Regions from separate parts of the Paenibacillus sp. NPDC058898 genome, predicted to be linked through region 2. Evidence: a T-box and tRNA genes for the amino acid it is inferred to sense, from the RefSeq annotation. Region 2 holds a T-box; the other holds one or more tRNA genes.
The links. The T-box of region 2 lies ahead of ACOZB4_RS26935 (arginine--tRNA ligase). A T-box ahead of a tRNA ligase gene usually reads a tRNA of that ligase, here a tRNA-Arg.

Region 1 (26,127 bases), on a different contig from region 2:
TGATGTGCCGGCTGTGACGGCATCGTCTCCGTGGGCGCGACCGGAATCGGGACAGGTTGGCTCGGGTTCGGGTTATTCTTCGCCAGCTCGGCGTTCATTTTGTGCAGCGTTTCCCGCAGCGTATTCACGCTCATTGACAGCTTCAAGATATAGTTGGATGCCCCGTATTCCATCGCTTGCCGGACATACTCGAATTCACTCATGCAGGTCAGCATCACGAACCGAGAAGCGTATCCCTCTTCCCGGGTTCTGCGGAGGAGCTCCACGCCATCCATCTCCGGCATCACGATATCAGTCAGCACGAGATCGGGCGGGTTGCTCCGGATCATCTCCAGCGCCTCGGCACCGTTGCCTGCCTCTCCCGCCACCTTGAATCCAAGCTCCTCCCACGCGATGATCTCCCGCACGGACTCTCGCACGAACACCTCATCCTCCACCAACAGCACCTTCCACATAGGTCTCCCCTCCTTGAAGCTTTTAAAATCCCGTTCCAGCCCGCACAGGCCGAAGCGCCGAATAATCTGCCCGTTATGATGAAATCAAGTGTTCGTTCTGATAGGGTGTTGAGATTAACAATGGGATAGAGAACCGAATCCTCGTTCCCAGCTCCGAAGAAATAATCTCCATGCTGCCCTCTTCTTTAAACAGCAGCCGAAGCAGCTCCTGTACATTGCTAAGACCGATGCCCGGCCGTTTACGCATCCCGTTCGCCTGCCGGGACTGCTCCATGCCGACGCCGTTGTCCTTGATCTCAACCGCCAGCCGGTTCGGCCCCTCCCGGATAACCGTAATTTCAATGAGGCCCTCCTGCTCCGGCAGCGGCCCGATTCCGTGCAGGATAGCATTCTCCACGAGCGGCTGCAGACAAAGCTTTGGCACAAGCGCATAGAGAATGTCCTCATCATACGCAAAGGTCACCTCAAAACGGTGATTGTAACGCACCTGCTGAATATGCACATAGGCCTGCACCAGCTCGATTTCATCCTTCAGGTGCACCAGATCTTTCTCCGTATTCAGACTCGCCTCCAGCAGTTTGCCGAGAGACAGGGTGATATTGGTGATATCGTCATTTTCATGACGGATGGCAATCCACTTGACCGTATTTAGCGTGTTGAGCAGAAAATGCGGGTTCATCTGAGCCAGAAGCATATGAAAATGCACGGCTTCCTTCTGCCTTTCCTCGGCCTTTAACCGCTGAATCAGCATATCCATGTCGTCGAGCATGGAATTAAACGTCTGCGTCAGTTCCAGAATCTCGCCTCTGAACTTCCGTTCCGGCAGGCGGATTTTCAGATTTTTGCGGACAACCGCCTTCATCTTATTCTGCAAATGAGATAACGGCCGGGTAATCGTGGCTGCAATGATGAAGGTCATGATAAGAAACGCGCCGGTCAGCAGGAAAAAGGTCATAAAATATTGGCGCTTCAGCTCCTCAATCTCGTTAAAAAGCACCGTCAGCGGAATCCGGTTCACGATATACCAGTCCAGCGACTCCACGTAAATATAATTCACCAGGGTATTGGAGGCTTTGTCGATAAAATACTTCTGCCTAGGCTCGGCTGCAATCCTGGCTTTCACCTCGCTTGTCAGACTGCTGTTCAGGATCGATTGGGATACGTTCTCGCCGGCGCTCGTAATCAAAAAATATTCCTGTCGCAGCGTCGACTGCTTCATTACAGATTGAAACCAAAAGGAGTAATCGATGCTGATCCGGGCAATGCCGTACGGCTTGTTGCGGGGAGTTTCCATGTAAGCGTACAGCGACAGCAGGTAAGGGCTCGTGGAGATATCCCTCAGCACGTAATTCGCATCGCTCGAAACCCAGTGATACGACACGCCCTCCATCTGTTCCCTATCAAAGCCAGGGTTGTCCCGCAGCTTTCTGTAATCGAGGGCCTCCCTGGGAGAATATGAAGTGTAAGCGTTACCATGAAAATCGAGAATCGTGAAGTAGACCGACGGATTATACAGGAAAAAGCTGTTGTTCAAATTTTTGAACTTTTCCTCCATCAGGTTTTTGTTCTCGAGTCCTTGTCGCTGCCCGGGATGGGTCAGCACGGAGGCCACCGTCGAATCCTGTTCTAGAAAGATCAGTGTTTTAAAGGCCACGCTCAACTGATCCTCAAGCGTTCGATACATCTGCTCCAGCTGGCTGTGGCTCTGCTGGCTGATTTTCTCCTGGACCAAGGTCTCGATCCGCTGGTAGTTGTACAAATTCAGAATGCCGAAAGGCAGCAGTATGACCAGAACGAACGCGGCAAACAGACGGTATTTCAGCTTGTGTGGAAACAGGAATCGTATTCGGTTCAGCACCCTCCCGCACTCTCCTTTTCGCTCGCTTGTTCTTCAATTATATCAGCACGGGTTCGCTTGAGAATGGGAATGCCTGAAATTGCATGGATATGTGCGGTCGATGCCAAGGGCAAGCGCAGTGGATGTGTAGATTTGTTCTATTTTTATCAGACAAAAAGACCAAACTCTCCGGAAAGAGCTTGGCCTTCATCTACTGCATCAACACATTTCGTGCTCAAGCGCATTAACGATCACGCCCGCTAACGTCGAGGTCAGCCACTCTCGATCATGCGGGCCACGTTTGATATCGGATTTAAAAAACTTACTTTTCCATCAGCATTTCAAAGCAATTTAACAGCAGCACATACGTCTGCTCGAAGGTGAGCTCGCCTTTCGGGTTGAACTGATTCTTGGCCATGCCGTTCATTAAAGAGAGGTTTATCGCTTGGTATACTTGTTCCTTCGCCCATGGCGAGATGTTGCTATCGTCCGCGAACAGCGAAGCCGCAGCTGATCCGGTTGACGCCGGTCTGCCTTTCAATTCATTTGTCTTGGCATACACCTGAAGGATCAGCGCGGCAGCCTGTTCTCTGGTGATGGTCGCTCGCGGCGAGAAGGATTGCGGCGATGTGCCGTTGATGATGCCGTTTTGGCTTGCCCACGTCACGGTCCAATCATCGACGTCCTTAAATGGGGTCTTAACGCCAGAGACATCCATATAAAGATCCTGTCCCAGCATGGTTTCGATCATATGTACCGCCATCTCCGTAAACTCCACTCTGGTGATCGGCTGCTGGTAGGATCGGTCAAACGGCCAGCCGATAATGCCATTCGCTTTTGCCTTCATGTAATCCGCTTGAGCCCAGTTGCTCACTTTGCCATTAGCCGGACCATCATTCACGTTAACGTAGACCAGGCTTCTCGCCCCCAGATAATCATTGGCAGAGATCCATGTCGATCCCTTGCCTACGGCTTTGACCTTGCCGTTTGCATCTATCTCAACGATCCGGTTATCTCCGCTCTTGAACGTATTGCCGCTGGTCTGCAGTCCGCCAGTGAGGCCCATTTGAAGGGTTTGCCCCTTTTGGAGCTGAATATCGTAGCGGGCCAATAAACCAGGCATCATTTTGAAAAACGTCGTGGTGAACTCAACCTGTGCCGTGCTTCCGGAAGCGGTATATAGCCCCGTCATCTGAACGGTGAAGGCATCGTCCGGCGCAAAATCACCTATGCTGTCAGGCCTAAAAATGACGGCAAACGGCACGCCGTAATAGCTGGTCTGCACATTGAAATATTTGCCCGATTTATCGTTGTCGCTCTTGTCAAAGCTCCACTCTTTCCCGTCCCTCACACGGGTCAATTTCACTTGAATCTGATCCGTTCTGGTCCGGTCATACTTTTGCGGGTTCAACGACACCGACCATGGATCGTTTGTCTTAAAAACCTCTTCCGGAAAATATCCTGCAGACGGCCAGGAGATGTAATCATATTGAACTTCGGAAGCTGCGCGGCCCTTGTCCATCGCGTACATCGACGCATAGGCAACGTTGTTGGATGTATGTACCATTCCGAACATGGTCTGTTTCATCTCCGGATTGATAACCCACCGGCGGTGTCCGACCCGGTCGATATTCGTAGCCCCGCTATCCGCCATATAACCAAGGACATTGTCATAAAAGGTCGGGCTGCCGCCGTAAAGGTTGCTTGTCCTCGCGCCTTCCTTCGCTGAAGCGTACAGCGAATCGTCCATGCCCGCCGGCATGGTTGGATAATGGTTCAGCTTTTGATGCAGGGCGTTCACAAGCGCTGTCGCCTGCTGCTGCCCTGCAAGCGAAGGGTTGGCTGTCACGTCATCCGGCAGGCCGGATAGGTATCTTACAAAGTTGACGGCCCGAATGCCGTCCTCGATATATTCCGGTTTTATCGTCCCTGCCTTATAGGGTACGGCGACGCTTGGCGATTCCATGTAAATTCGTTCGGGTCCCATATAGGATGTGCCTGTGTCCATGGGTTTGTACTGCTGCCATTTATTCAGGATATCCTGCTTCGTTCGTTCTCCCGTCAGATGTTGAACGTCAGCTGCATGGGCATCGGGGGCCGATAAGACTGCTGCGATCAGCATAGCCGCAGGCAGTATCAGCCATTTTCTCGATCGTTGGAGTGATCGTTTCATAGATTCAAGCCACCTTACTTCTAGTATTTTTCCTATAACTTCCGTATCATCATTATAACGGAAAATATAGGAAACTTGAACTATAAAAAAGATAGGCTTTTAGGTCTAATAGAGTATCCCGGTCGTCGCTCAGCCTATTTCATTCCTGCTTCCCGATTTTAACAGCGACCGGAGCCGATATACGCGCCGCCACACGGCACGATAACAGAGTGTGCAGCCCTTCGATCTCTCCTTCTCCCACGCCCAAAAGCCCGGCTCATGTGACTTCACAGAGCTGGGCTTTCTTCTTTGCACTCCTATGAGATACTCACAAATGGCTGCACGCCTCCTCCCCTGCTCAGGTGCGTATATCGGTGGAGGAGCAACGCGTTCGCCTTTAAAATCGGGAAGCTTCCTTAAGCCTATTCCATTCCTGCTTCCCGATTTTAACAGCGACCGGAACCGATATACGCACCGTCCCACAGCACGTTAACATATTGTGCAGCCCCTTCCCTCCCCCCAGACATCCTCAAATAAATGCAAAAAAGCCCAGCTCCCTCAAAAGCAGGAGCTGGGCTTTCTCTTATTTCAATTATTTGCGCTTCAAGTTGTAGAACGACTTCAAGCCGTTGTATTGAGCAAGTTCACCCAATTGATCTTCGATGCGAAGCAATTGGTTGTATTTTGCCACACGGTCTGTACGGGAAGGAGCACCCGTTTTGATCTGACCTGCGTTCGTAGCTACTGCGATATCAGCGATCGTGCTGTCCTCGGACTCACCGGAACGGTGGGAGATTACAGCCGTGTATCCTGCGCGTTTTGCCATTTCGATCGCATCGAATGTTTCAGTCAATGTGCCGATTTGGTTTACTTTGATCAGGATGGAGTTACCGATGCCTTCGTTGATACCTTTTTCCAGACGCTCGGTGTTGGTAACGAACAGGTCATCACCCACGAGTTGAATTTTGTTACCCAATTTCTCGGTGAGCAATTTCCAACCTTCCCAATCGTCCTCGGAGCATCCGTCTTCGATGGTTACGATCGGGTATTTGTCTACCCAAGAAGCGAGCAAGTCCACGAATTCTGCTGGTGTGAAGGATTTGCCTTCGCCTTCCAGAACATACTTGCCATCTTTGAAGAACTCGGTGGAAGCAACGTCCATACCCAGCAATACATCTTCGCCTGGCTTGTAGCCGGCTTTTTCGATCGCTTCGATGATGGAAGACAGTGCATCTTCGTTGGATGTGAAGTTAGGAGCGAAGCCGCCTTCGTCACCAACCGCCGTGTTCAGGCCTTTGCCCTTCAGAACGGATTTCAGGTTGTGGAAGATTTCAGCACCCATGCGAAGCGCTTCTTTGAAGCTAGGAGCGCCAACAGGCAATACCATGAACTCTTGAACGTCAACGTTGTTGTCCGCGTGAGCGCCACCGTTCACGATGTTCATCATAGGTACTGGAAGTTGTTTGGCGTTGAATCCGCCAAGGTAAACGTACAATGGAAGATCCAATGCATCAGCAGCAGCGCGAGCTACAGCCATGGATACGGCCAGAATTGCGTTCGCACCCAGTTTGCCTTTGTTTGGCGTACCGTCCAAAGCGATCATCAGCTTGTCGATGCCGAGCTGGTCCAGAGCGTCCATGCCGATCACTTCAGGAGCGATAATTTCGTTCACGTTCTCAACGGCTTTCAGAACGCCTTTGCCCAGGTAACGGGATTTGTCGTCGTCGCGAAGCTCAACGGCTTCGTGAACGCCAGTGGAAGCACCGGATGGAACGATCGCGCGACCGATTGCACCGGATTCCAGGTATACTTCAACCTCTACGGTTGGATTACCGCGGGAGTCAAGGACTTCGCGTGCATATACATCAGAAATAATAGTCATGTGTATAGTCTCCTTTTAATGTTATGTTTATGTTCCATTATGAACTACTTATTTACGTGCTGCAATCATGGAGGTTCCGGTCATTTCGTCCGGCTTCGGCAGTCCCATCAGATCGAGAATCGTTGGCGCGATGTCGGCGAGAATACCGCCTTCGCGCAGCGTTACATTCTCATCCGTTACGATGAACGGAACCGGGTTCGTGGTATGGGCGGTGAATGGACGTCCATTCTCATCAAATACCATGTCCGCATTTCCGTGATCAGCGGTGATCAGAACAACCCCGCCTTTTGCCAAAACAGCCTCAACGACCTTACCGACACACTCATCCGTAGTCTCAACGGCTTTAATCGTCGGCTCCAGCATACCGGAATGGCCTACCATATCCGGGTTCGCGAAGTTCAAGATAATCGCATCATGCTTATCCGCTTCGATTTCTCTCACGCAAGCATCCGCCACTTCATAAGCGCTCATCTCCGGTTTCAGATCGTACGTCGCCACTTTCGGCGAGTTAATCAATACACGTGTTTCGCCTGGAAGCTCAACATCGCGTCCACCGCTGAAGAAGAACGTAACGTGTGGATACTTTTCGGTTTCCGCAATACGAAGCTGCTTCTTGTTGTGCTGAACCAGCACTTCGCCCAGCGTGTTGTCGAGATTCTTCGGTTTGTAGGCGACGAAGCCTTCCACCGTCTCGCTGAACAGCGTCAGGCAGACAAAATGCAAGTTTTGCGGGAACTTCGGTCCACGTTCAAAGCCACGGAAATCATTATTCGTAAACACCTGGGACAGCTGAATCGCACGGTCAGGACGGTAGTTCAGGAAGATGACGGAATCTCCGCTCTCCACCAGACTAACCGGCTCGCCTTCACCATTCACAATAACGGTCGGTTCTACGAATTCATCGTAAACCGATTTCTCGTAAGATTCGGTGATGGCTTTCAGCGGATCCGTATATTTAGGTCCTTCGCCATACACCATGGCACGGTAAGCCTTCTCGACACGATCCCAACGCTTGTCGCGGTCCATCGCATAATAACGACCGGAAAGCGTAGCGATTTGGCCAACGCCCACTTCTTCAATCTTCGCAATCAGATCCTTAACGAACTGCTTGCCGCTGTCCGGTGCCACGTCGCGTCCATCCATGAAACCATGGATGTATACGTCATGGAAATCTTCCTTCTTGCAAAGATCCAGCATGGCGAACATATGCTCAATATGACTGTGAACGCCGCCGTCGGATACCAGTCCGTACAGATGCAGCTTCTTGTTGTTGTTCTTGGCAGCGCGAACGGCTTCCACCAACGTTTCGTTCTCGAAGAACTCTCCTCCACGAATCGACTTCGTGATACGGGTCAAGTCCTGATACACAATCCGGCCTGCGCCGATGTTCAAGTGACCCACTTCGGAGTTCCCCATTTGACCTTCCGGCAAGCCTACGGCTTCGCCGCAGGCGGTCAACGTGGTGTTCGGGTACTGCTTCAAATACCGGTCGTAGTTAGGCTTGTTCGCTTGTGCGACCGCATTGCCCACCTCGGTGTTCCGAAGACCGAAACCGTCCATGATGATCAGAGCTACAGGTTTTGGAGCAGACATTTACTTCGCCCCCTCAACGAGTGCGATGTAGGAAGCCGGTTGTAGACTTGCACCACCAACGAGCGCGCCGTCGATGTCACTTTGTCCCATATACTCCGCTACATTTTCAGGCTTCACGCTACCGCCGTATTGAATGCGAACTTGGTCTGCAACGGTTTCGCCATACAGCCCTTTAACGAGTTCACGGATGTATGCGATAACTTCGTTTGCGTCCTCTGCCGTAGAGGATTTGCCCGTTCCGATTGCCCAGATTGGCTCATAAGCAATAACAACATGAATCGCTTGATCAGCCGGAACACCTGCGAACGCAGCTTCTGTTTGTACCTTGCACACGTCTTTGGTTTGGCCAGCTTCGCGTTCTTCCAGCTTTTCGCCAACGCAAACGATCGGAAGAAGACCATGACGGAATGCCGCATGTACCTTTTTGTTCACGATCTCATCCGTTTCAGCAAAGTACTGACGACGCTCGGAATGTCCAATAATGACATAGTCCACGCCCAGATCTTTCAGCATCAAACCGCTGATTTCACCAGTAAAGGCGCCATTATCTTCAAAATGAAGGTTTTGTGCACCGATTTTGATGTTCGTGCCCTTTGCTGCTTCAACCAATGCAGGAAGATTGGTAAATGGCGCGCAGATCACGCTTTCCACGCCTTCTACTTCCGCTTTGCCTTTCACATCTTCAATAAATGAAGTTGCTTCCGGAACAGTTTTGAACATTTTCCAGTTACCAGCTATGATAGGTGTTCTCACACGATTCACTCCTTTATTCCCCCGAAGAATCGGGGTCCAAACTTCTTCATCCACTTGCTATCCAATGTAGCGCCTAATTCTATTTATCGTTCAATGCCACAACACCAGGAAGTGCTTTGCCTTCCATGAACTCAAGAGATGCACCGCCGCCTGTCGAGATGTGATTCATCTTGTCGGCAAGGCCGAATTTCTCCGCAGCTGCAGCCGAGTCGCCGCCTCCGATAATCGTGTAAGCTTCCGTATCCGCACAGGCTTGTGCCACTTCACGAGTACCGTTGCTGAACGGAGCGATTTCGAATACGCCCATAGGACCGTTCCACACGACAAGTTTGGAGTTCTTGATCACTTCTGCATACTTGGCGCGAGTCTTAGGACCGATGTCAACGCCTTCCCAATCGGCAGGAATGCCGTCGATATCAACGATCTTAGTATTCGCATCTGCACTGAACTCGTCCGTAACGACGATATCTTCCGGCAGGTAGAAGTTTTTGCCCAACTCTTTAGCTTTCTCGATGAAACCAAGTGCAACATCAAGCTTATCTTTATCAAGCAGAGATTGACCGATTTCATGGCCTTGAGCTTTGAAGAACGTGTAAGCAAGTCCACCGCCGATGATGACATTGTCAGCAAGCGTAAGCAGGTTGTCGATCACGTCGATTTTGTCCTTAACCTTCGATCCACCGATGATGGCGGTAAAAGGACGGTCCGGATTCGAAAGGGCCTTGCCGAGAACGGACAGCTCTTTCTCCATCAACAATCCCGATACAGCCGGAAGATGATGAGCGATGCCTTCTGTCGAAGCGTGCGCACGGTGAGCAGCACCAAACGCGTCATTCACGAACAGATCGGCCAGTTCGGCGAATTGCTTCGCAAGTTCCGGATCATTCTTCTCTTCACCAGGGTAAAAACGAACGTTTTCAAGCACGAGCACATCGCCGTTTTGCATCTTATCGATTTGCGTTTTAACCGCTTCTCCTACAGCTTCATCCGCTTTGGCTACCGGTTTACCGAGCAGCTCGGACAGACGCTGACTTGCCGGAGTCAGGCGCAAAGATTCAACGACCTCTCCTTTTGGACGGCCCATGTGGCTGGCCAGGATGACTTTCGCTCCTTGCTCTACCAAATATTTAATGGTCGGCAAAGTCTCGCGAATACGAGTGTCGTCTGTAATTTTACCATCTTCGAGCGGTACATTGAAATCGACGCGGACAAACACCCGTTTGCCACTTACTTCTACATCACGTACACTTTTCTTGTTCATCTCCACGTTCCTCCTAAGAAAACTATTCTCCTCACCGACAGCATGCAGTTGCTCTCGTTTCTCTCTCTATCGCTAACCAGCGCCCGGATCTTGTCTATTCTTCCCAGTGCTCTGGCATGAAAACAAGGAAAAACCATGAACCAAAGAGGAGACCCGTGGAACGGAACTCCTCTTCGATTGTATGGCTAGATCAATTACAGACCTTTGCTTGCGATGTAAGCAGCGAGGTCAACGACACGGTTGGAGTAGCCCCACTCGTTGTCATACCAAGAAACAACTTTCACCATGTTGTCGCCAACTACCATAGTGGAGAGCGAATCGATAGTGGAAGAAGCTGGGTCGCCATTGTAGTCGCTGGATACAAGCGGCTCTTCGGAGTAGTTCAAGATGCCTTTGAGCGGGCCTTCAGCAGCTGCTTTCAGAGCTCCGTTTACATCTTCAAGTGTTACGTTTTTGGACAGCTCAACTACGAGGTCCGTTACAGAAACGTTCTTCGTAGGTACACGCATAGAGTTACCGTTCAATTTGCCTTTCAATTGTGGCAGAACGAGGCTAACCGCTTTAGCAGCACCTGTTGTGGATGGAATGATGTTTTCAGCAGCTGCACGAGCACGACGCAGATCTTTGTGCGGCAGATCAAGCACTTGCTGGTCATTTGTGTAGGAGTGAATTGTAGTCATCAATCCTTTAACGATACCAAAGTTCTCGTCAAGAACTTTTGCAAAAGGAGCCAAGCAGTTCGTCGTGCAAGAAGCATTGGAAATGATGGTGTGGCTAGCAGCATCGTATTTGTCTTCGTTAACGCCCATAACGATGGTGATATCTTCGTCAGTAGCTGGAGCGGAGATGATAACTTTCTTAGCGCCGCCTTTCAAGTGAGCGGAAGCTTTGTCTTTCGCTGTGAAAATACCAGTGGATTCTACAACGATTTCAACGCCATACTCAGCCCAAGGCAATGCTTCTGGGTTACGCTCAGCGAATACTTTCACTTCACGGCCGTTTACAACGAGTGCGCCTTCTTTAGCTTCAACTGTTGCATTAAGTCTTCCGTGAGTTGTGTCATATTTCAAAAGGTGTGCCAGCGTTTTTACGTCCGTCAAATCGTTGATTGCCACGATTTCAACTTCGCTGTTGTTCAGCGCAGCGCGGAACACGTTACGTCCAATACGTCCAAAACCGTTAATACCTACTTTAACCATGAGTAGTTCCCTCCATATTTGTAAAATTTATATATTCAAGATTGGCCGTTAAGCCAATCAAGACAACAATAATGAAAAATCAGTTGTACGCCCGTGGATTCAAATACCGGCGTCAATCTCCTTCTCGACTTCCAGTGCAGCTGCTTCATCGGTAACGAGAATATCCTCATGTCCGAATTTTAGCACCGCGTGAATCGCCTTGCCCTTGCCTTGCCCTCCAGCAATGCCGATGATCGTCTCTGTCTGCATAATATCCTCAAGCCGAAGCCCAAGGGTAAGCATTTTGTGGACAACTTCACCATCTTCACTAAAGTAGTAGCCAAAGGATTCCGCAATCGCGCCATCTGCCTGCAAGTTCTGAATAGAGTTTTCATCCAGCTTCCGCCTTCTTGCCATTTCCATGGCATCTCCGATGCCGTGAATAATGACTCGGCAGCGCCTGATCACATCCACAATTTCCTGGATATGCTGATCCTGTACCAAAGACTGGTAGGCATCTTCGCTTAGCAGATCCGGTACATGAAGTAATCGGTACTCAGCCCCCACGCGCTTTGCCATCTTGGAGGCAATGGTGTTCGCTTGAATCTCGACACTCTCCCCGAGACCGCCCCGGGCAGGCACAAACCAAGTGCTTGTCAGCGGTTCGCCACCAGGTAAAGAGGACATCTGCTCTGCTACTTCGGCGAGCGTGGAGCCGCCTGTTACGGCGATCGTATCTCCATCCTTTACAAAGCTTAGCAGCGTTCTTGCTCCGGCACGGCCAAGCTCGCGTTTGACTTCCGGAGATAACTCACTGTCACCGGGAATAATGACCACTTTACGAAGCCCATAAGCCTGACGAATCTTCTCTTCCAGTTCAACCAGTCCGAATAACTCATTCATTACCGGTTCGAGTTCCTCCAGCAAGCATATCCCTGAGCTGCTGATCCGCATGCCAAGCGTTTCAATCTCGATTAGCCCTTGCGCTTTCAGAAGATCAGTCTCTGCTCTGAGGACACGCTCGGTCATCGAGAGTGATGAAGCCAATGTTCTTCGGCCAACAATTCCGGACAGCTTGATCTGATGAAGGATGGAATACCTTCGTTTAAGAATTTCCATCAGATCCGGCAGAAGCTGCTCTTGTATTTCTAATAGGTTACGCATGCATTCCACTCCTGCAAACTTCGTCTCGGCTCTCCTCTACCTGGTCGTAAAATGTCCCAGTTGAACTTTTTAAGTCCCACCCTTATTCTAACCAATAATCATGCCGGTTGCAAGTGTCCGAAAGTATATTTCTCTACCCCAAGCATTCTTATTCATTATGACCAACTACAGGCTTGTCTATATAATAGGAACAAAGTTTTGTCTGCTATTGTATTTTTGAAATAGATGCGGTATAATCAACTTCGTTGCTAATTTTTTAGATATCAGAAAGTATAAACTTCGCGGAGTCAGCTTCCTGATATCGCAAGAAAAACTACCGCTAAACGCGGTATGTCTTCTTTGAATGTACGTCGATAGACATTTTTCTTATGCGCCCGTGGTCCAATGGATATGACGTAGGCCTCCGGAGCCTGAGATCGAGGTTCGATTCCTCGCGGGCGCGCCATTTTATCTTTATTCTCTATACTGATTACCCTAAAGTGCCCATGACGGCTCTTTTTTTTACCCAATAGTTTGACTATCTTTGACTTTTTGATTTAAATTGTTTATCATGTGGGTAATACGGTAACAGTATTTATATGAGGTACTTAAGAGGAGGTTTTCCACGTGAGTTTTATACCTATGGTCGTTGAACAAAGCAACCGCGGTGAGCGGGCGTACGACATCTATTCCAGATTGCTGAAAGACCGCATTATCTTCCTCGGCTCCGACGTAAATGACGTGGTCGCCAATTCCATCATTGCCCAAATGCTGTTCTTGTCGGCTGAGGATCCTGAGAAGGATATTCATCTTTACATCAACAGTCCTGGCGGTTCCATTACCGCAGGTATGGCGATATTCGATACGATGCAGTTCATTAAGCCGGACGTTTCGACGATCTGTGTCGGCATGGCTGCTTCTATGGGTGCATTCCTGCTCAACGCAGGCGCTAAAGGCAAACGTTACGGTCTGCCTAACAGCGAGATTATGATTCACCAGCCGCTCGGCGGCGCACAAGGTCAAGCAACGGATATTGAGATCCGTGCTCGCCGCATTCTCAAAATGCGCGATAAGCTAAACCGCATCCTGTCTGATCGCACTGGCCAACCGCTGGAGCGCATCGAGAAGGATACCGATCGCGACTACTTCATGACGGCCGACGAAGCCAAAGAATATGGCCTGATCGATCAAGTATTAGAGAATACACCGCCGCAAGGCTTATAAAAGAAATGAAGTAAAGGGCAGGCGCCGTTATCTGGTGCCTGCCCTTTCTTATTCTCTGAAGGGGATTTATTGAAAACTTCAATTCGGGAGAGTGAGAGTATCCCCTTCGGTCGCAGTTGAAATCAGGAAACTGGAATGAATGGATAGGTTGTTTCCCGATTTCAAAGGCGAACGCGTTGCTCCTCCGGGGGATACTCTCACTGGAGGGGACAACTTTTTCAATAAAACCTAAAGACGGTAAGGCGCCCCTCCTAAAAGGCCTGCCTTAACTTTTTAGGGAGGGGAAAAGGCAAGCCTCGGGATAAAACAATAAATCCCCTGACCGCAGGAAGCGGGAGTATACACTCCACGCTCACGTGATCAGGGGATTTTCGCAACTCGTTCCAGCACAGCGTTACATCAGGACAACATCATGTTTCTAGACAAGCTATAGTATATGAAAATAAATGATTGCAGTTTACACAAACCGCTTACCGTATATTCTTACTTCCACTCTTTGAGCTTCAGCTCAAACTCAGGGAATCCATAGGCATACGCGGTGTACTCATAAAGCTGGAAGTACAGCACCGCAGCATTATCCTTCACATAAAAATCAGCATCCGCAGGCACGCCCTCAAATCCGCCGAGGTAGCCCCCTTCTTTTTTCATCGTGTTCAGCACAAGGTTGTTCAGCTTCTGTTTATTCTTGCCCTGCATGTTGATGAAATCGCCCAGCTTCATTTGCTTGCCATCCTTCAAGGAGAAGGTGAAGCTTTTACGGAAGGTCATCCCATGGGCGCCGCCGGTATAAGAATAATCGTACGTCGTAATGCTCAGGATATCGTTCTGGTTGTAATGAACCACAAAGTCACCACTGAATTCGTAGCGGAGATTGGATTCCGAAGGAGGGAATTCTTCAGCATTCCCTTCAGCACCTGTGATTACGCCGGAAGCATTTTCTTTCAACACTTTGTTGATTTCAGCTTGGACCTCTGCATTATCGAGTCCGCTGATTACAGGATAGTTCACAACGGCATCCACGCCCTGAATCTTCTTCTTCAGCGCTACCGATTTAATGGTGATGTCATTCTGCTTCTTCTGCGTCATGCTGAGTGTTTTCAAGGAAGGATTCCATTGCCCCTGAACGCCCATGTATTCGCTGATCGTTTTGAACGGCACATAGAGACGACCATTTATGATCTGTCCGCCAGGCTCGCCGGCATACGAACCATTCACCAGAATACCGATTTCAGTTGAATCATATACGATAGCACTCAGTTTGTTATAGCCGTTACCCAGTGTATACGTACGGTTTTTTGCATCATATTTAAGAGGCATTCCCAGGCCGTCCCGCAAAGCGGTTGCCGGCACATAAGTTACCCCATGCAGCACGAGACCTTTCTGTGACAGGGTCTTGCCATTCCATTTCAGTACAACTTCATTCTTCGACGATTTTTGGCTGGCGGAAACGGGTGCCTTAGCGGCGCTTGCATCGATGACCTGTCCGCTCAAACCCAGACCGCCAAGCAGGACGCTAGTTGCAATTAATGATGCACATACACGTAATTTAGGATTCATATCAGAACTCCACCTTTGTTAAATTAAGTTTCCGTTAGTTGTTAATCTATTACCCTTAATCATTATAAGGAAAGCTTTCAATGTATTGGTAACAACGCCAATGACAATTTTGATTCCAGGTCGTAGGACCTACACGTTCTTCTAATCTTTCTGCATGAATGCTTATAAGCTTAGAAACACACCACAAAAGAGAGCTCATGCACCCATAAACAACAAGATTTCGCTGCACCGGAGTGCATAACTTAATAGAAATAATCCGATACCGACAAGCGCACTGTGAATACTCAATAACACCAGATGCAGAGCGCTTTTCCTGAAGAAGTTCAGAAACAACACCGCTGCAACGCCCGCTACGATTCCTGCAAGAACCAGCAAGCCCATCACATCGCTCAAGCCGATTTCTCCTTTTCCTGATTTAAACCCATAGAAACCTGGTTTAAATCATTTGCGTCCTCCCTTATATATAACAACGAAACGGGCCCCGAAGTTGTGGTTCGATTCGCATAAATCGGACATTTTTCCCCATTCCGGGTCTTAGGACCTATTCTTTACAAACAAAAAAGAGCCTGCCCCAATGGGACAGACTTTTTTATTACAAAAATATGAAAATGCTTGTTATAATTAACGACCGCTTTTCAGTTCGGTCCATAAACGATCATAGATCGAGAGCGAGTCACCGACATTATCGAGCCATTCGGTACGGCCCAGCTCTTCATCTGTCAGGTTGATCATCGTATTGGCGCGGTATTCCTCGCTATGGAATTCCATCGCTTTGGTGTTCGGATTGCTGTATCCGATGAATTCATAGTTTTTGGCGCTGACCTCAGGCTCCATCATGAAGTTAATGAATTTCTCGGCCAGCTCTTTATTCTTGGCTCCCTTAGGAATCGCGTAGTTATCAGAGAAGATGGTAGCCCCTTCTTCTGGCACGACATACGCCACATCCGGATTCTCCGCTGCAATGAAGGCCGCATCTCCGGACCAGACCGTAGCAATCCAGCCTTCTTCTTGGATCATCTTCTGCTTAATGTTATCCGTATCAAACGCAAGCACATTTGGCAGCAAGGTCTTCAGGTCATCCGTAGCCGCGGTGATTTCCGCTTCATCCGTGCTGCTGTTGGATTTCCCTTGCTTCTTCAGCGCCATGCCGATCATTTCACGGTTGTCATCCAGAAGCAGAACTTTACCCTTGTATTCCGGGTTCCAGAGGTCTTCCCAGCTATTGATCTCGTCCTTCACATACTTCTTGTTATATGCAATTCCCGTTACACCGGACGTGTAGACAATCGAATATTTATTGCCCGGGTCATAAGAAGGATCTTTGAAAGTATCCGTAAGATTGACGAAGTTCGGGATATTATTCATATCAAGCGGCTCAAGCAGCTCCGATTCAATCATCGTTTTCACCATATAATCGGACGGCTGAATGAGGTCATATCCACTGCCGCCAGCCTTGATCTTTGCCAGCAGGTCTTCATTGTTTGCGTAATTGTCGTAGGTTACCTTCACGTCGAACTTCGCTTCGAAGTCCTTCAGCACCTCAGGATCAAAGTTATCCGCCCAGCTGTAAATGTGGAGTGTCTCCTTATCCGATCCGCAACCGGCCAAGAGTCCCACAGACAAAACCGCAACCATGCCTGCCGTCAGCAGGCGGGTCCATCTTGATTTTTTCAATTCAATATCTCCTCTCTTTCCACTTGCATGTTTTATTTCGAAAAAAGCGTTCATCTCACTTAGATCGGTAATGTTTTATGTTTCTTTTGCCCATTGCCGCGGTTAAGAATATATTGGGCTAACAGAATCAGCGTGATGCTGACTAGAATGAGCAGCGTACACAGCGCGTTAATTTCTGGCGAGATGCCACGCTTCACCTGAGCGTAAATATAGATCGGCAGCGTCGTTGAGCTTGGGCCGGCGACAAAAAAACTGACCATAAAATCATCCAATGACAGCGTAAAAGCAATCAAGGCGCCGGAGATAATGCCCGGAGCAATCTGCGGCAATGTAACATGCCGGAACGTCTGCCAAGGCGTAGCCCCCAAATCCTGGGCCGCCTCATCCAGCTGTTTGCCCATGCCCGACAGTCTGGCTGTCACCACGACATACACATACGATAGGCTGAACGTTATATGTGCGATAATCACCGTCGTCTTGCCAAGCGGCATGTTCAGTTGACTGAACAGCACCAGCAGCGACAGCCCCATAATAATATCCGGGATAATGACGGGCAGATACAGCAGCCCATTCATGCCGCTGCGACCTCTGCGCCCCATACTCCGAAGCGAGAGCGCTGCCGCGGTTCCAAGCAGGGTGGAAACGATCGTTGATATGACCGCCACCGTCAAACTGTTCATCAGCGCTTCCATCACGTGCCGGTTCTCGAATAGCGACACATACCAATCTAACGTAAATCCTTCCCAGTTGCCGCTAAGCCGCGTGTTATTAAAGGAATAGATGATGATCATGATGATCGGTACATAGATGAAAGCCATCATAAGGAAAGAGTGAATCCCAAGCAGCGGGTGATTCTTCTTCTTCACTTATCTCCCCTCCCCTACGCGTTGATGGCGGGCTTGCATCGCCCGGTTAAAGAGCAGGATCAGCACCAGGGACGTGATCACAAAGATCACCGACAACGCCGCTCCAAAGGGCCAGTTGCGCGCACCCAGGAACTGCTGCTGAATAATATTACTGATCATGGAGGACTTCGCGCCTCCCAAAATATCCGTAACTACAAACATCCCGGAAGTCGAGACATAGACCAGAACCGCTCCCGTCATGATACCGGATTTGCTCTGCGGCAAGGTAATGTGGCGGAATGCCCTCCATCTAGAAGCGCCCAGATCGCTGGCCGCATCTATCAGACGCTTATCCATCTGCTCCAGGGCCACGTAAATCGGCAGCACCATGAAGGGAATGAAATTATAGACCATGCCGAGAAGTACGGCGCCATACGTATACAGCATCTGAATCGGCTCGTCGATCCAACCCATCCACAGCAGCAGGCTGTTCACCACGCCTTGCGTTCGTAGCAGGAGAACCCAGGCATAAGTGCGGATCAGAAAGTTAATCCAGAACGGGACGGTGATCAGAATTAATCCCCAGGTTTGGATACGCGGGGAAGCGTTGGCTATATAATAGGCCAAAGGATAGCTGACTAACAAGCAAATCACCGTAGTCAGCAGCGACAATACCAGGGTATCCCAGTAAATTCCCAAATATAATGGATCAAAAAAGGTTTTATAGCCTTCGAGACTGAAGGAAAAAACGATATTCCCCAGCGAATCCCGCGAGAGCAGGGAGATGCCGACCACAATTAGCATCGGAACGATCAGGAACAGGGATAACCACAGCAGCACCGGAGTCAACAGGAACCTTGATTTCCTCATGGCCCGATGATCACCTCATCCTTGGTGTTCCAGTTCACCCCAACCCGTTCACCAACCTCCCAAGGATGGTCATCCGAGATATCCAGGGCAATCGTGACCTTCATCGGTTCATCATCCAATTGGACCAGCAGCTTATGAACACTGCCGAGGTACTGCACATCCTCAATCACGCCGTTCTTCCTGGCACCCGACTCCCGCTGCGGAATGAGTTTCTCCGGCCGCACTGCAAAAAGACCTTCGGGCGAGGAAAAGACGTTATTCTCCCCTACAAACGTGGCGGCAAACAGCGTTTGCGGTTTCGCATAGATCTCGCGCGGCGTACCGATTTGTTCTACCCGTCCGTGGTTCATGATAACGATCCGGTCGGAGAGCATCATGGCTTCCTCTTGGTCGTGCGTTACATAGACAAACGTAATCCCGAGCGTCCGCTGCAAATGCTTGAGCTCGGACTGCAGATTTTTGCGGAGCTGCAGATCCAATGCGCCCAGCGGTTCATCCAGCAGCAGCACCTTCGGCTTGTTGGCGATGGCGCGGGCGATGGCCACGCGTTGCTGCTGTCCGCCGGACAGTTGGTGCGGAAAGCGTTCCCGCAGGGCGGTCAGCTGTGTCATGGCAACGGCCTCGTCCACCCGCTCTTTGATGAGCTGACGCGGCATTTTTTTCATTTTTAATCCAAAAGCGATATTATCTTCTACGGTCATATGCGGAAACAGAGCATAGTGTTGGAATACCAGATTCAAGTCCCGCTTGTTCGCAGGCATTTCCGTCACATTCTGACCCGCCAGCCAGACCTGTCCTTCGGTCGGCTGTTCGAATCCTGCTATCATTCGGAGAATCGTCGTTTTGCCGCAGCCGCTGGGGCCCAGCAAAGTCAGGAATTCCCCCTCTTTAATGGAGAGCGACAGCGGATGCACGACCGCTTGTCCCTGAAAATGCTTCTCGATCTGGACAAGTTCAATCACATGCATCAACCCCTTCTTCAAATGTGACCTATTCCATGTGTACATTCCTGCTAACCAGTATGCACAAAAACGTTCTCCACTAAGAAGAAACGGTCATACTGCCTATCGTGCTCAGGTTGGCAGAATCCGTTTCTTAAGGGTGGAAGCGTCTAGAAGTCTCTACTAAGAAAAAAAAGCCATATCCATGGGTATGGCTTTAACGTTTAAATAAAGTTCAGTTTTTCGCATATTCACTATACCTCGTTTTCCCCCTATACACAACACTTTTCTGTGTATTTCAACTAGGGAAGGCACGGATACAGGACCGGATAATGGTATTTCATTTTTCGAAGAGGGATGCACAAAAAACCGTCCACCCGATAAAGACCCGGATGAACGGTTTTTAGTATTATGAGTCGAAAACAGTTACTATTTCAGCTCATATTGCACGTACAGCTGCGTCGAGATTTTGATCTCGCCCGGTTTCACGGATGTGCTGGCGCCCGCGTCGGCCTGAGAGAACTCAGCTTTTGCAGCCATGTTATTGAGGCCATAAATGTTATCTACACCAACAGAACCTTCCACGATATTAAGCACGATACCGAGCTGACGCTTGGAGGCTTTTGCCATCGCTTGAGCTTTCAGGTCCGCATTCGCCATGGCCTTATCTATCACTTGGGCTTCAAAAGCATCACGGTTCTCGACTGAGAAACGGGCGTTGCCAATGGAATTGGCACCGGCATCAGACGCTGCATCGAGCAGATCGCCGACTTTGCTCAAGTCGCGAAGCGTGACTTCCAGGGAATGATAAGCACTGTAATTCTTCACTTTACGTCCATTATCATCAGAGTACGTATAGTTAGGCTGTACATAGAACTGTTCGGTTTTGATATCCTTGTCATCGATCTTCCATGTTTCTTTCAGCATCTTCGTAATCTTATCCATTTTCTGCGCATTGCTCTTCTGTGCGGATTTTGCGGTTTCCGCATACGATTCAGCCCCAATGGAAAGATATACGATATCTGGCTTCACCGAGATCTCGCCTTTACCGAGTACGGTAAGAAGGTTTTGCTGTGCTGCCTCCGCCGCATGCACCTCGGTTGCCCCGCTCAATCCTACTACTGCCGTACTGCCAGTCAACAGTGCACCTGCAATCATGATGGAACCTACTTGTTTGACCCATCTTTTCATTATTGTCAGCCTCCTTTATATTGGCATCGCTGCCATGCTTGCCTTACCCTTCTAACGTGAGGGCATTGGTAAATGTTGCATCCGGAACGAAGCGTTTTGAGATTTTTCTTTAACTTTGTTGATACGCCCCTGTTAATTGGTATATCTAGGCATGATTGGTGGATCAGCACAATAAGATACCCAATGAAGATGACGGCAACTGTTTAATAAGGAAGCCTTCATGGGTAACTAACTACATCGGTGTTAAAAAGAGGAGGTCACTATGAAATCATTCCGGATGTTATACGCGTTCATGTCACTGCTGATACTCATGGCAGCGGGCATGCCATACGGGGCGGCAAGCGCCGCGGCAGAGCCAGCCTCCGGTAAAACCTATCAGATCGGAACAGACATTACGTTTGCCCCGTTTGAATTCCAGGATGCTAGCGGCAATTTTGTCGGTATCGACATGGATCTGCTGGATGCGATCGCGAAAGATCAGAACTTCAAATATGAAGTCAAGCCGCTCGGTTTCAATGCGGCGGTTCAGGCGCTGGAAGCCAACCAGGTGGACGGTGTCATTGCCGGCATGAGCATCACGGATGAGCGGAAGCAGAAATTCGACTTTTCTGATCCTTATTTTAACTCAGGTGTGGTCATGGCCATTCGCCAGGATCAGGAGTCCATCAAAGGGTATGAGGATTTAAAAGGGAAAAAAGTCGCCGTCAAAACGGGTACGGAGGGCTACAGCTTTGCGGAATCCATATCCTCCAAGTACGGATTCACCATCGTGCCTTTTGACGATTCGGCCCAGATGTATGACGATGTCAGGACCGGCAATTCCGTTGCCTGTTTTGATGACTTCCCCGTGCTGGCTTACGGAGTCGAACAGAACAATGGACTGAAGATCGTTACGGATATGGTCCCTGGCGCCTCCTACGGATTTGCCGTTAGTAAAGGACAGAACCAAGAGCTTCTGGAGAAATTCAATGCCGGCTTGATTAACTTGAGGGCAAACGGGGAGTATGACCGTATTAAGGCAAAATACATTGGCGAAAATGCCGTAGGCGCGGCGAGTCAAAGCCGTTGGGAGCTTATCGTGGAGTCGCTGCCTTCGCTGCTGAAGGGCCTTGGCAATACACTGCTGCTGACCATCGTATCGCTGTTCTTCGCGTTTTTCTTAGGGTTGATATTCGGCTTTATGAAGGTCGGACGCAATAAATGGCTCCGAGGCATCGCAACCGTATTCGTGGACATTTTCCGTGGCATACCGCTGCTAGTCCTTGCCTTCTTCATCTACTTTGGTATTCCGCAGGCACTCGGCTTCACGATGTCGCCGATCGTGGCAGCGGTCCTGACACTTAGCCTGAATGCCGGTGCTTATGTAACGGAAATTATCCGGGGCGGTATCCAATCCATTGACCCTGGACAGCTTGAGGCTGCCCGCTCGCTCGGTTTGCCATACCGCAAAGCCATGATGAAAATCATCATTCCCCAAGCGATCAAAGTGATGATTCCGACCTTTATTAACCAGCTCGTGATCACGCTCAAGGATACATCGATCCTATCGGTAATCGGTCTGGTCGAACTGACCCAATCCGGGAAAATCATCATTGCAAGAACGTTCGCTTCGTTTGATATCTGGCTCGTGGTCGCCATCATGTATCTGGTCGTGATCACGATTCTGACCAAAATTTCGGGCCGTCTGGAAGGGAAGGTGCGTCATGGATAAAATCCGCGTAGAAGGACTGAAGAAGAACTTTGGCACGAATGAGGTGCTGAAGGGCATTAACATGCAGGTCCAGGAAGGCGAAGTTGTCTGTGTCATCGGGCCTTCGGGCTCCGGCAAAAGCACCTTCCTGCGCTGCATCAATCGTCTGGAGGACATTACGGCAGGCAGGGTATTCGTGCATGACAAGGATATCAATGACCCTAAAACAGACATCAACAAGGCGCGCCAGAACATCGGCATGGTGTTCCAGCATTTTAATCTGTTCCCCCACTTCAACGTGCTGAAGAACATTACATTTGCCCCGGTCGAGCTGGGCAAGCAGAACGCATCCGAGGCTCGTGCCACGGGACTAAAGCTTCTGGAGCAAGTAGGCCTCTCCGATAAAGCGGAGGCCTTCCCGAGCCAGCTGTCGGGCGGTCAGAAGCAGCGTGTGGCGATCGCCCGGGCGCTGGCGATGAATCCGGACATCATGCTGTTTGACGAGCCGACATCGGCGCTGGACCCCGAGATGGTCGGCGAAGTGCTCGGCGTCATGAAGGATCTGGCGCGCGAAGGCATGACGATGATGATTGTCACGCACGAGATGGGTTTTGCCCGCGAGGTTGCGGACCGGGTGATCTTCATGGATGGCGGATACATCGTAGAGGAAGGCCCGCCAGAGGAAGTGTTCGGCAGACCGAAGCATGAGCGGACGATTAGCTTTTTGGAAAAGGTGCTGTAATCACGCAGCTAACCTTTCTTTAACAAACCGCTGCCGTGTAGCTACATGTACCTTGCGGGCTGCTCTCTGTGTGTACTGCTCTCTGTGCGTTCTGCTCTCTGTGCGTTCTGCTCCCTGGCGTACTGCTCCCTGTGCGTTCTGCTCTCTGTGCGTACTGCTCCCTGGCGTACTGCTCCCTGTGCGTTCTGCTCTCTGTGCGTACTGCTCCCTGGCGTACTGCTCCCTGTGCGTTCTGCTCCCTGGCGTACTGCTCCCTGGTGTACTACTCCCTGTGCTCACTGCTCCCTGTGTGCACGGTGTGTGGTCTTGGGCAGGCTTGGAGGGCTGTCGACTAGATTCATGCAGTAACCAGCGACCCTTCCAGCTAGCCCGTTAGGGTGAGACTAACCGGTTATCATACGGCTATTAATGGCATGTGCATTAAAATTAGAGTCGACTGCGGTGGTCGTGCGATGGCTGCACGCTGCTTTAGTGGAGCTAACGGACCAAGAGTACCTTATTTGAGGGAAAATGGCGGTTTTCCGGAAACTTCCGGACCAAGGATCCGTTATTCCTTCCAAAAGGCGGCATTTACCTAAACAAATCCTAAAATAACGGATCTGGAGTCCGTTATTTTAGAATATCGCGCTTAATTCGGCAAATAAGGTCCTTGGTGTCCGCCAAATTCGCGACCGTTTTAGCTAATTCACCTGCTTTAACCCGACTCGGTGAGTTTGTCCATATCGCATCAGTGCACAGCTTAAACAGGAGTAGGGGCGACCATAGCCCTTACTCCTGTTCTATGGACATATCCGGTTCAAGTTGTTCCAGATATGGCGGGTGAGCAGCCATCTCCTCACACCTTTAGTATCTTCTTGAGAACATCCCCGAAACAGTCCTAATCCTCTATACCTTCCCGCCTTCCTGGAGGAGAGTCACACGATAAGCGTCCTTTTTATGTCAGCTCCCTACGTACTTCATTAAACCCATCTATTCTTCATATCCAAGCCCATCTAAACTTCATATCCAACTTCATGTCACAGCTTCACGTACCAATTTTAATGTCAAACCTTCACTGCACAATCATTACTTCGTATCCAGAGATCGCTTATAAGGTACCATCACCGTAAATTTCGATCCCTTCCCAAGCTCGGATTGGACCGTTATCTTCCCTTGATGAATATCGACGATCCGCTTCACGATGGATAATCCCAGCCCGCTGCCGCCCGCGGCGCGATTGCGCGATTTGTCCGCTTTGTAAAAGCGTTCGAATATATGCAGCTGATCCGACTCCGACATCCCGACTCCCGTATCCGTCATCGTAACCTCGGCCCCGTCTTCTCCTGCTTTCAGCACAATCGTGATCATGCCGTCTTCGGGCGTGAATTTGATGCTGTTGTGCAGCAAATTGTTCCATACTTGACTCAGGAGATCCTCCGTTGCCTCAATCTCTACCTCAGCGAGGTCCAGATCCACCTGAATCCGCTTCGCCAGCCATTGCGGTTCATTCGCCAAGACGACCGCACGCAGCTGCCCGTCGAGCCGGTAGCGGGCCCTTTCGAATGCCGGCTGCTCTCCTTCCAGGGACGACAGCTTCAACAGATTGTCACTCAACTGCGACAAGCGGCGGCTCTCTCCTTCGATGATCTCCAGATAACGGGCTCTCTTCTCCTCCGTAAGGCGGGGACTTCGGAGCGCTCGGGCAAACCCCCGAATCGAAGTAAGTGGGGATTGGATTTCATGGGACACATTAGAGATGAAATCCTGACGCATGGTCTCCATCCGCCCCAATTCGCCGGCCATGTCGTTAATGCTGCTCGCGATCATCTTGAACTCCCCGCGCCATTCATTTTCGTTCATCTTTACATTGAAGTCCCCCTGCGATATCCGTCGCATGGCATCCGTAATGGAATTCAGCATGGCCATTTGCCGGTGCTTGAAGAACATGCCCACGACCAGCATGCACAGGAAGAAAATGATTACGCCGACAAACAAGTCGATCAGTTGGATGGCATAATCCCACGGCGGGGTTCCCGTCCAGGTGTAAACAAACCGAGTCACATAAGTCGCCGCCGTCCAAGACGCTCCTAAGACCGCGAAAACCAAGATCGTCTGAAGCGTTTCTCGAACGATCTTCCACAAGATTTTGGGTGTTTTTTTCATCAGCCCTCACCTGCTTCCAGGCGATATCCCAGCCCGCGCACCGTCCGAATCCTGAACCGGTACTTCTCCTCCGGGAACCGCTCCCGCAGCCGATTCACGTGGACGTCCAGCGTCCGTTCGTTCCCTTCAAAGTCATAGCCCCATATCTCTTCGATCAACCGATCACGCGTCAACGTGCTCCCCGGGTAGCTGGCCAGCTTGAAGAGAAGCTCAAACTCCTTCAGCGGCAGGGTAAAAACCTCATCACCCGCCTTGACCTCATAGGTTCTGCGGTTCATCTGCAGCTTGCCGACGGTCACCGTCTGCGATGCGGCTACCTGATACCGCTTCAGCAGCGCTTTGACGCGCACGACGAGCTCTGCGGGCTCGAAGGGCTTCACCAGATAATCGTCGGTGCCCAGCTCAAAGCCCTTCACGATCTGTCTCGTCTCCCCTTTTGCCGTCAGCATCAGCACCGGAATACCGGTGTTCCTCCGGATCTCCCGGCATAACTCCCATCCGTCCATATTTGGCATCATGATATCCATCACGACCAGATCGACGGATGTCTGGTCCATGACGGACAAGGCCTCGACGCCATCCGAAGCTTCGAACACCTCTTCCATTCCCGCTTCCTCCAGGAACACCTTTATGAGTTCGCGGATGTTCGGGTCATCGTCCACTACCAATATTTTTGCCATGGTTGCCATCCCTTCTTCCCCAGCATCTTCAAGGCGCCCTTAGGCCTTAGGCCTCGATCGTTTCATTCATTTGCAGCTGCTGCACGGCAAATTCCCTATACATATCATGCTGCTCAATCAATTCATCATGCGTTCCCCGTCCGGTTACCGTTCCTTTTTCAAGGAAAATAATCTGATCAGCTCCCACCACCGTGGATAACCGGTGCGCAATAATAATCGTCGTCCGTCCAGCCATGAGGTTCTTGAGCGCCTTCTGCACTTCAATCTCGGAACGGCTATCCAGACTGGAAGTGGCTTCGTCCAGCATCAGAATCTTG
Region 2 (5,017 bases):
TGATTCGCGCTTGGAAACAGGCGAGCCGCAGAAGGAAGCCGTTCAGTTTATAAGAAGCTGGGGTATGCCCAGATTGAACCAATTGGTGAATACATCGGGAGCGAATATAGCGTATGTTTTGAGAAGTGTCTGACATCCTAGCGGTTTCGCCTTATAATAGAAGAAAAAGTATTTTACGAACCATATCGAGGAGGCATCGAGCATGCAGCTTACTAAAATATCACAAAATACCGCCATTTTATTGGAGCATGCCAGAAAATCGGGGCTGACTTCCTCCCAACTGCTGGAGGCTGTGCGCTCTGGCGAGGTAGAAAGATTCCAAGTCGCGAACAATGGTCATTTTCACTACGAGGAACTGTTCTCTTATGCCGGAGAGCATGGGGAAGATTTGGAGAAGGCCGTTAGCGAGGGATACAAAATTACGTTTAACACCCGCAACGGGTTGAAAATCTGGCTGGAGGAAGCCTTTTGCATCAGCTCGGAATCCGATTTTAGTGTAGGTGAAGGCATTATTGAAGGGCTGAAGTTCCAGGAGGAGCAGGTCGCACGCTTGAAGGAAGCGCTGGCTGTCAACTGGACCCTGCAGGAAGAGCCAGCTGCAGATGGTATCCAGGTCAGACTGACCGTCAGAGGATTGCAATAATATCTAAGATAGCCACCGTACTTGTTCAACAAGACGGTGGCTTTTTTTAAATACAGCATGATTCGTTAATTTCTTCAGAGGGAGATTTACATCCGGCTTGGCGTGGGCAGTCCCAGCACCTCCAGCGCTTCGCCAAGGGTGTTCTTGAATAAGGAAGTGAGCCATACACGGAATTGGAGCACTTCATCCGCCGATTTTAGAATAGGGCATGCCGAATAAAAATTGTTGAACAAAGAGCACAGCTCATAAGTAAAGTTGCAGATGGCGCTTGGGGATAGATCCCGCCCGGCGACGTATAGGGTATCATGCCAGGTACTGATATGGCGAAGCAGAGCATGCTCCGCTTTTTCCATAGCAGGGAACCGAGCAGGCACAGACGGCGCAACACCGGCTTCTTGAGCTTTATTGAGCACGCTGAGTGCACGCGCGTAGGAATAGAGCAGGTATACCCCCGTATTTCCTGATATTTCAGTGGCCTGCTTCAGATCGAACACCACCTCGGTTTGCAGTGCAAAGCGAAGCAGGTAGTAACGGATGGAGGCGGCTGCGATCGTATGACTGGACAAACCGTTTTTATCGGAACGGGTATCTTCGATGACCTTGGCTACTTGGTGGATAAGCTCGGTGATTTTAATTCCGATTCCCTGACGTCCGGACATCGCATAGGACGCTTTCCCGTCGGTAGTATCGATTCCGAGGTCCGCAGCCGCAGAAGGGCTTAACGAAACAACGCCGTAGCTGACATGACGGAGCTTGTCGGCCTCTTTATGGAATCCCAAGCTTTCCAGTGCCTGCTTCACCATCGCCTGCGGGTACTGCTGTCTGTAATCGATGACGTTGATGACCATGTCTGCTTTGCCGAAAGAGAGCTGCTCGCCATGGGTACTCGTCGTCCACACCTCATCCGTGAATTTTTTGTATACAAAATCATTGGAGAGCACACCGTACTTCCACAAGTGGTAGGCGATGTCTTTGGCCGTGTAAGTCAGAATGCCATTGGAGCGGACGAGCACTTTATCCATACTGTGGTCTGACTCCGGATCGTCCACGGCTTCCGTTCCTGTTTGCTTGAGCACCCAGCAGCCTGCAAGTTTACCCTCGGTTTCCTGATGGAAGAGCGGCGTATTCTTCAACAGCTCGAAAGCGGACGACCAAAATCCCTCTCTGACAATGCTGCTCTCCCACACAAGCAGATCATAGTCAATGCCGAACTGCTTCATTTCTTCAAGATGCTCTTTGACGATTCTCTCGGCAACGAGCAGTCCGATCCAGGATAAATTCTGGTTGCCCTCTTCCAGTGCGTGCAGAACCTCAGTCCGATGCTGAACCAGCCCAGGCTCCCTTTCATAGGCTTTATTGGTACTTGAGTACACGTCCCAGCAGTAATCGCCGAACCGGGCATGTTCCTTCGATAGCGGCGTGTGGAGCATCCCAACCACCGTATCTGCCAGTTGATTGCCAAGGTCGTCGATATAATTATGAACCTCTACCTCGTAACCAAGCTTCCTCATCAACCTGACCAGCGTATCTCCGATACAGGAGTTTCTTAGATGGCCGATATGGGCGGATTTGTTCGGATTAATGGAAGTGTGCTCAATGACAATCTTCTCGTTAGCTGCCGGAGGCAGTTCAAAGTGGTGCCCGGCCCAATATTCCCAATCGATACGCAGATTCATAAAGCCTGGGGCTACAATCTCCGTGGAATAGACCAGCTGTTTGTACGACGCGTCCTGCTCAAGCTCGGCTTGAATCAGCTCGGCAATGTGCATCGGAGCCTTACGAAGCAGCTTCGCAAGCTGCATCGCAATATTGGTGGCATAATCCCCATGCTCCATGCTGGCAGGCTGCTCAATCCGGATTGGAGTGGAATCCGGCAGTTTGGAGCCCAGGGCTTCACACACCTGGTTTACAGCTTGTTGAAGGCTTGAAGTAATCAAATGACTTAACAAATTAAATCCCCCTTTTTGAAAAAAACACGTCAGAAAAATCAAAAAAGCCCTCATCTCCTAAAGAGACGAGGACTTGTGCTCGCGGTACCACTCTTGTTGTTAAACCGAAGGGTTTAACCACCTTTTTTACGATAACGGTGTAAGCCGGGGCTTCCTACAGTATTTCACTTCGGAAGACCATCTCCTGGGTCCGCTTCACGGCCGACTTTGTACCGGTTTCCACCCTCCCGGCTCGCTTGGACTAAAGTCAAGTGCAGTTACTCTCCCAATCAACGAAAATCACATGTTCAAGTTTTTCATATTATTAACCATTCTATTTAGAAAATCAACCCTAAAATGACTAAACCTTCTCTGCAAAGACACGCAGGCGCCTGTAATCTCCATAAAACGCATCCTCATGCCAGAGTGTCGCTTGGGCAGCTTGGCTGATGCGGGCAATGGCTTCGTCCTTCTCATCAGCCGAGAATCCAGTGAAGAAACGATCGCCAAAATGCAGCAGCCAATACTTCACGCCATCCTTGCCCTCAGACAGCTTCGTAGGACGGTCAAAGTGATGGGCGATATGCACGTGGAACCCTTGGGATTCAAGCAAGGTCGCATACTGGCCCAAGCTGGGAAAATACCACGGATTCCGGCTGTCGGCATCAATTCCATAATGATCGGCGAACACTGTTTTCAAGGCTTGGTAAATTCCGTCGATATTCCCCTTGCCACCAAACTCTGCGACGAATCGACCACCGGGCTTGAGTGCGCCATAGACGGAGCGTACCACACCAGCAGCATCCTTCATCCAGTGTAGGGCGGCATTCGAGAAGACGGCATCATACGGCGTTTCGGTTTCGAAGTTCTGTCCGTCTCCGGTCATAAACGTCAATTCAGGATATTTGCTTTTGGCGCGCTCCATCATCTCGGCCGAATCATCCATGCCGGTTACATGAGCACCCGAAGCGGAGATTTCATAAGCCAAATCACCGGTTCCGCAGCCGAGATCAAGAATCCGTTCTCCGGGTTGAGGCGCAAGAAGTTCTGCCACTCCTTTTCCATAAACCGAGACAAACGATAACTGCCGATCATAATCGTAAGCTTTCCATACTTGCTTTGACATAACAACACCCCTTCACCCATGAATTATCCTCATTGTGACATGGTTACCTTATAATTAGAAATATATAAATGTGATAATGTTGATAGGTTTTAGCAATAAACAAGCGAATAAAAAGCCGCTGAGCAGCGGTTTTATGTAGAACATTATTTAACGGCAACAAGAAGAGCGCCAATGGCAATGAGTGCAACGCCGGCTGCGTTAATCCAGGATATCTTTTCTCCAAGAAAGACAAAGGCCAGAATGACCGCGATGACAACGCTCAATTTATCGATAGGTCCGACCTGCGATACTTTGCCGTATTTGAGTGCGAGAAAATAAAACAGCCAGGACAATGCCCCCGCAATGCCGCTGAGCACAATGAAGCTTAATGCTTTCTTCTGAACCAGAATGTCACCAAGTTCCGAGAATTTGCCCTGAACCCCCACGACCCCCAACAGAAACAGTGCCATGATGACAGAGCGAATGGCCGTTGCTGAATTGGCATCGATGTTTTGCAGTCCTATTTTTCCGAAAATAGCGACTAGTGCCGCCGTGGCCGCCGACAGCAATGCGTATACAAGCCATAATGGCAATGCTGATCTCTCCTTCCTGACAAAGATAAAGTCTCTGATTAATGTACCGGATTCCTTTATAATAGTATAGAGCAATTTTACCGATATCATGAATTTCTATGAGATCTGAACAATTTGGAAGGGAGTGGATGAAAAATGACGTTTCCTATAGCACCTTACGCAGAAGAGTATCATGATCAGTTGGTGGAGCTGTGGCATCGTGCCGTATCCCAAACCCACGATTTCCTGACGGAGGAAGACATCCGGTTTTATTATGACATGATGCAAAACGGAGCTCTGAGAGCCGTGGAGATCTGGGTGTGCTTAAATACGGAACAGGAGCCGGTTGGATTTATAGGGCTGGATGGTTCCAAAATCGAAATGCTGTTCGTGGATCCCCTCCATCACGGACAAGGTGCGGGAACGAATCTGATCCGGCATGCCGAACAGCTGAAGGGGCGGAGGCTGCAAGTCGATGTGAATGAACAGAACCCCAAGGCCCATGCCTTTTACAAAAAATACGGATTCGTGCAAATCGGCCGCTCCGAGCTGGACGGCTCCGGGAAGCCATTCCCGCTTATTCACATGGAGCTGCAGTAAGGTCATGGATCAGCGCAGCTGAGCCCATCGATAATCGTAAGCATAACATCCTCAGCCAAAAACTCCGCGAGATCGTGTTGCGTTGCCTTAACGGACTCAGGAGCCGTTAATTGAGGAAAAAACACTCGTACAGGTATGGTAACGGACCTGAAGTCCGTTATTTATGACA

Region 1: it encodes a tRNA-Arg, which carries the amino acid that the T-box ahead of ACOZB4_RS26935 (arginine--tRNA ligase) is inferred to sense. The anticodon was not compared.

Annotation. Positions count from the first base shown of each region.
Region 1 is NZ_JBMOSM010000018.1:8,776-34,902, forward strand. It holds gene ACOZB4_RS29925 (response regulator) at 1-455, opposite strand, end outside; gene ACOZB4_RS29930 (sensor histidine kinase) at 529-2,313, opposite strand; gene ACOZB4_RS29935 (S-layer homology domain-containing protein) at 2,615-4,465, opposite strand; gene eno (phosphopyruvate hydratase) at 5,037-6,326, opposite strand; gene gpmI (2,3-bisphosphoglycerate-independent phosphoglycerate mutase) at 6,375-7,919, opposite strand; gene tpiA (triose-phosphate isomerase) at 7,920-8,672, opposite strand; gene ACOZB4_RS29955 (phosphoglycerate kinase) at 8,752-9,933, opposite strand; gene gap (type I glyceraldehyde-3-phosphate dehydrogenase) at 10,128-11,132, opposite strand; gene ACOZB4_RS29965 (sugar-binding transcriptional regulator) at 11,232-12,275, opposite strand; tRNA gene ACOZB4_RS29970 (tRNA-Arg) at 12,646-12,720, shown strand; gene clpP (ATP-dependent Clp endopeptidase proteolytic subunit ClpP) at 12,882-13,478, shown strand; gene ACOZB4_RS29980 (PdaC/SigV domain-containing protein) at 13,962-15,035, opposite strand; gene ACOZB4_RS29985 (hypothetical protein) at 15,231-15,428, opposite strand; gene ACOZB4_RS29990 (ABC transporter substrate-binding protein) at 15,657-16,709, opposite strand; gene ACOZB4_RS29995 (ABC transporter permease) at 16,769-17,530, opposite strand; gene ACOZB4_RS30000 (ABC transporter permease) at 17,576-18,424, opposite strand; gene ACOZB4_RS30005 (ABC transporter ATP-binding protein) at 18,421-19,392, opposite strand; gene ACOZB4_RS30010 (SIMPL domain-containing protein) at 19,795-20,556, opposite strand; gene ACOZB4_RS30015 (amino acid ABC transporter substrate-binding protein/permease) at 20,879-22,267, shown strand; gene ACOZB4_RS30020 (amino acid ABC transporter ATP-binding protein) at 22,260-22,988, shown strand; gene ACOZB4_RS30025 (hypothetical protein) at 22,989-23,267, opposite strand; gene ACOZB4_RS30030 (HAMP domain-containing sensor histidine kinase) at 24,054-25,130, opposite strand; gene ACOZB4_RS30035 (response regulator transcription factor) at 25,130-25,810, opposite strand; gene ACOZB4_RS30040 (ABC transporter ATP-binding protein) at 25,857-26,127, opposite strand, start outside.
Region 2 is NZ_JBMOSM010000013.1:55,651-60,667, reverse strand. It holds gene ACOZB4_RS26940 (hypothetical protein) at 203-643, shown strand; gene ACOZB4_RS26935 (arginine--tRNA ligase) at 730-2,592, opposite strand; T-box leader at 2,651-2,874, opposite strand; gene ACOZB4_RS26930 (class I SAM-dependent methyltransferase) at 2,933-3,697, opposite strand; gene ACOZB4_RS26925 (EamA family transporter) at 3,841-4,269, opposite strand; gene ACOZB4_RS26920 (acetyltransferase) at 4,405-4,848, shown strand.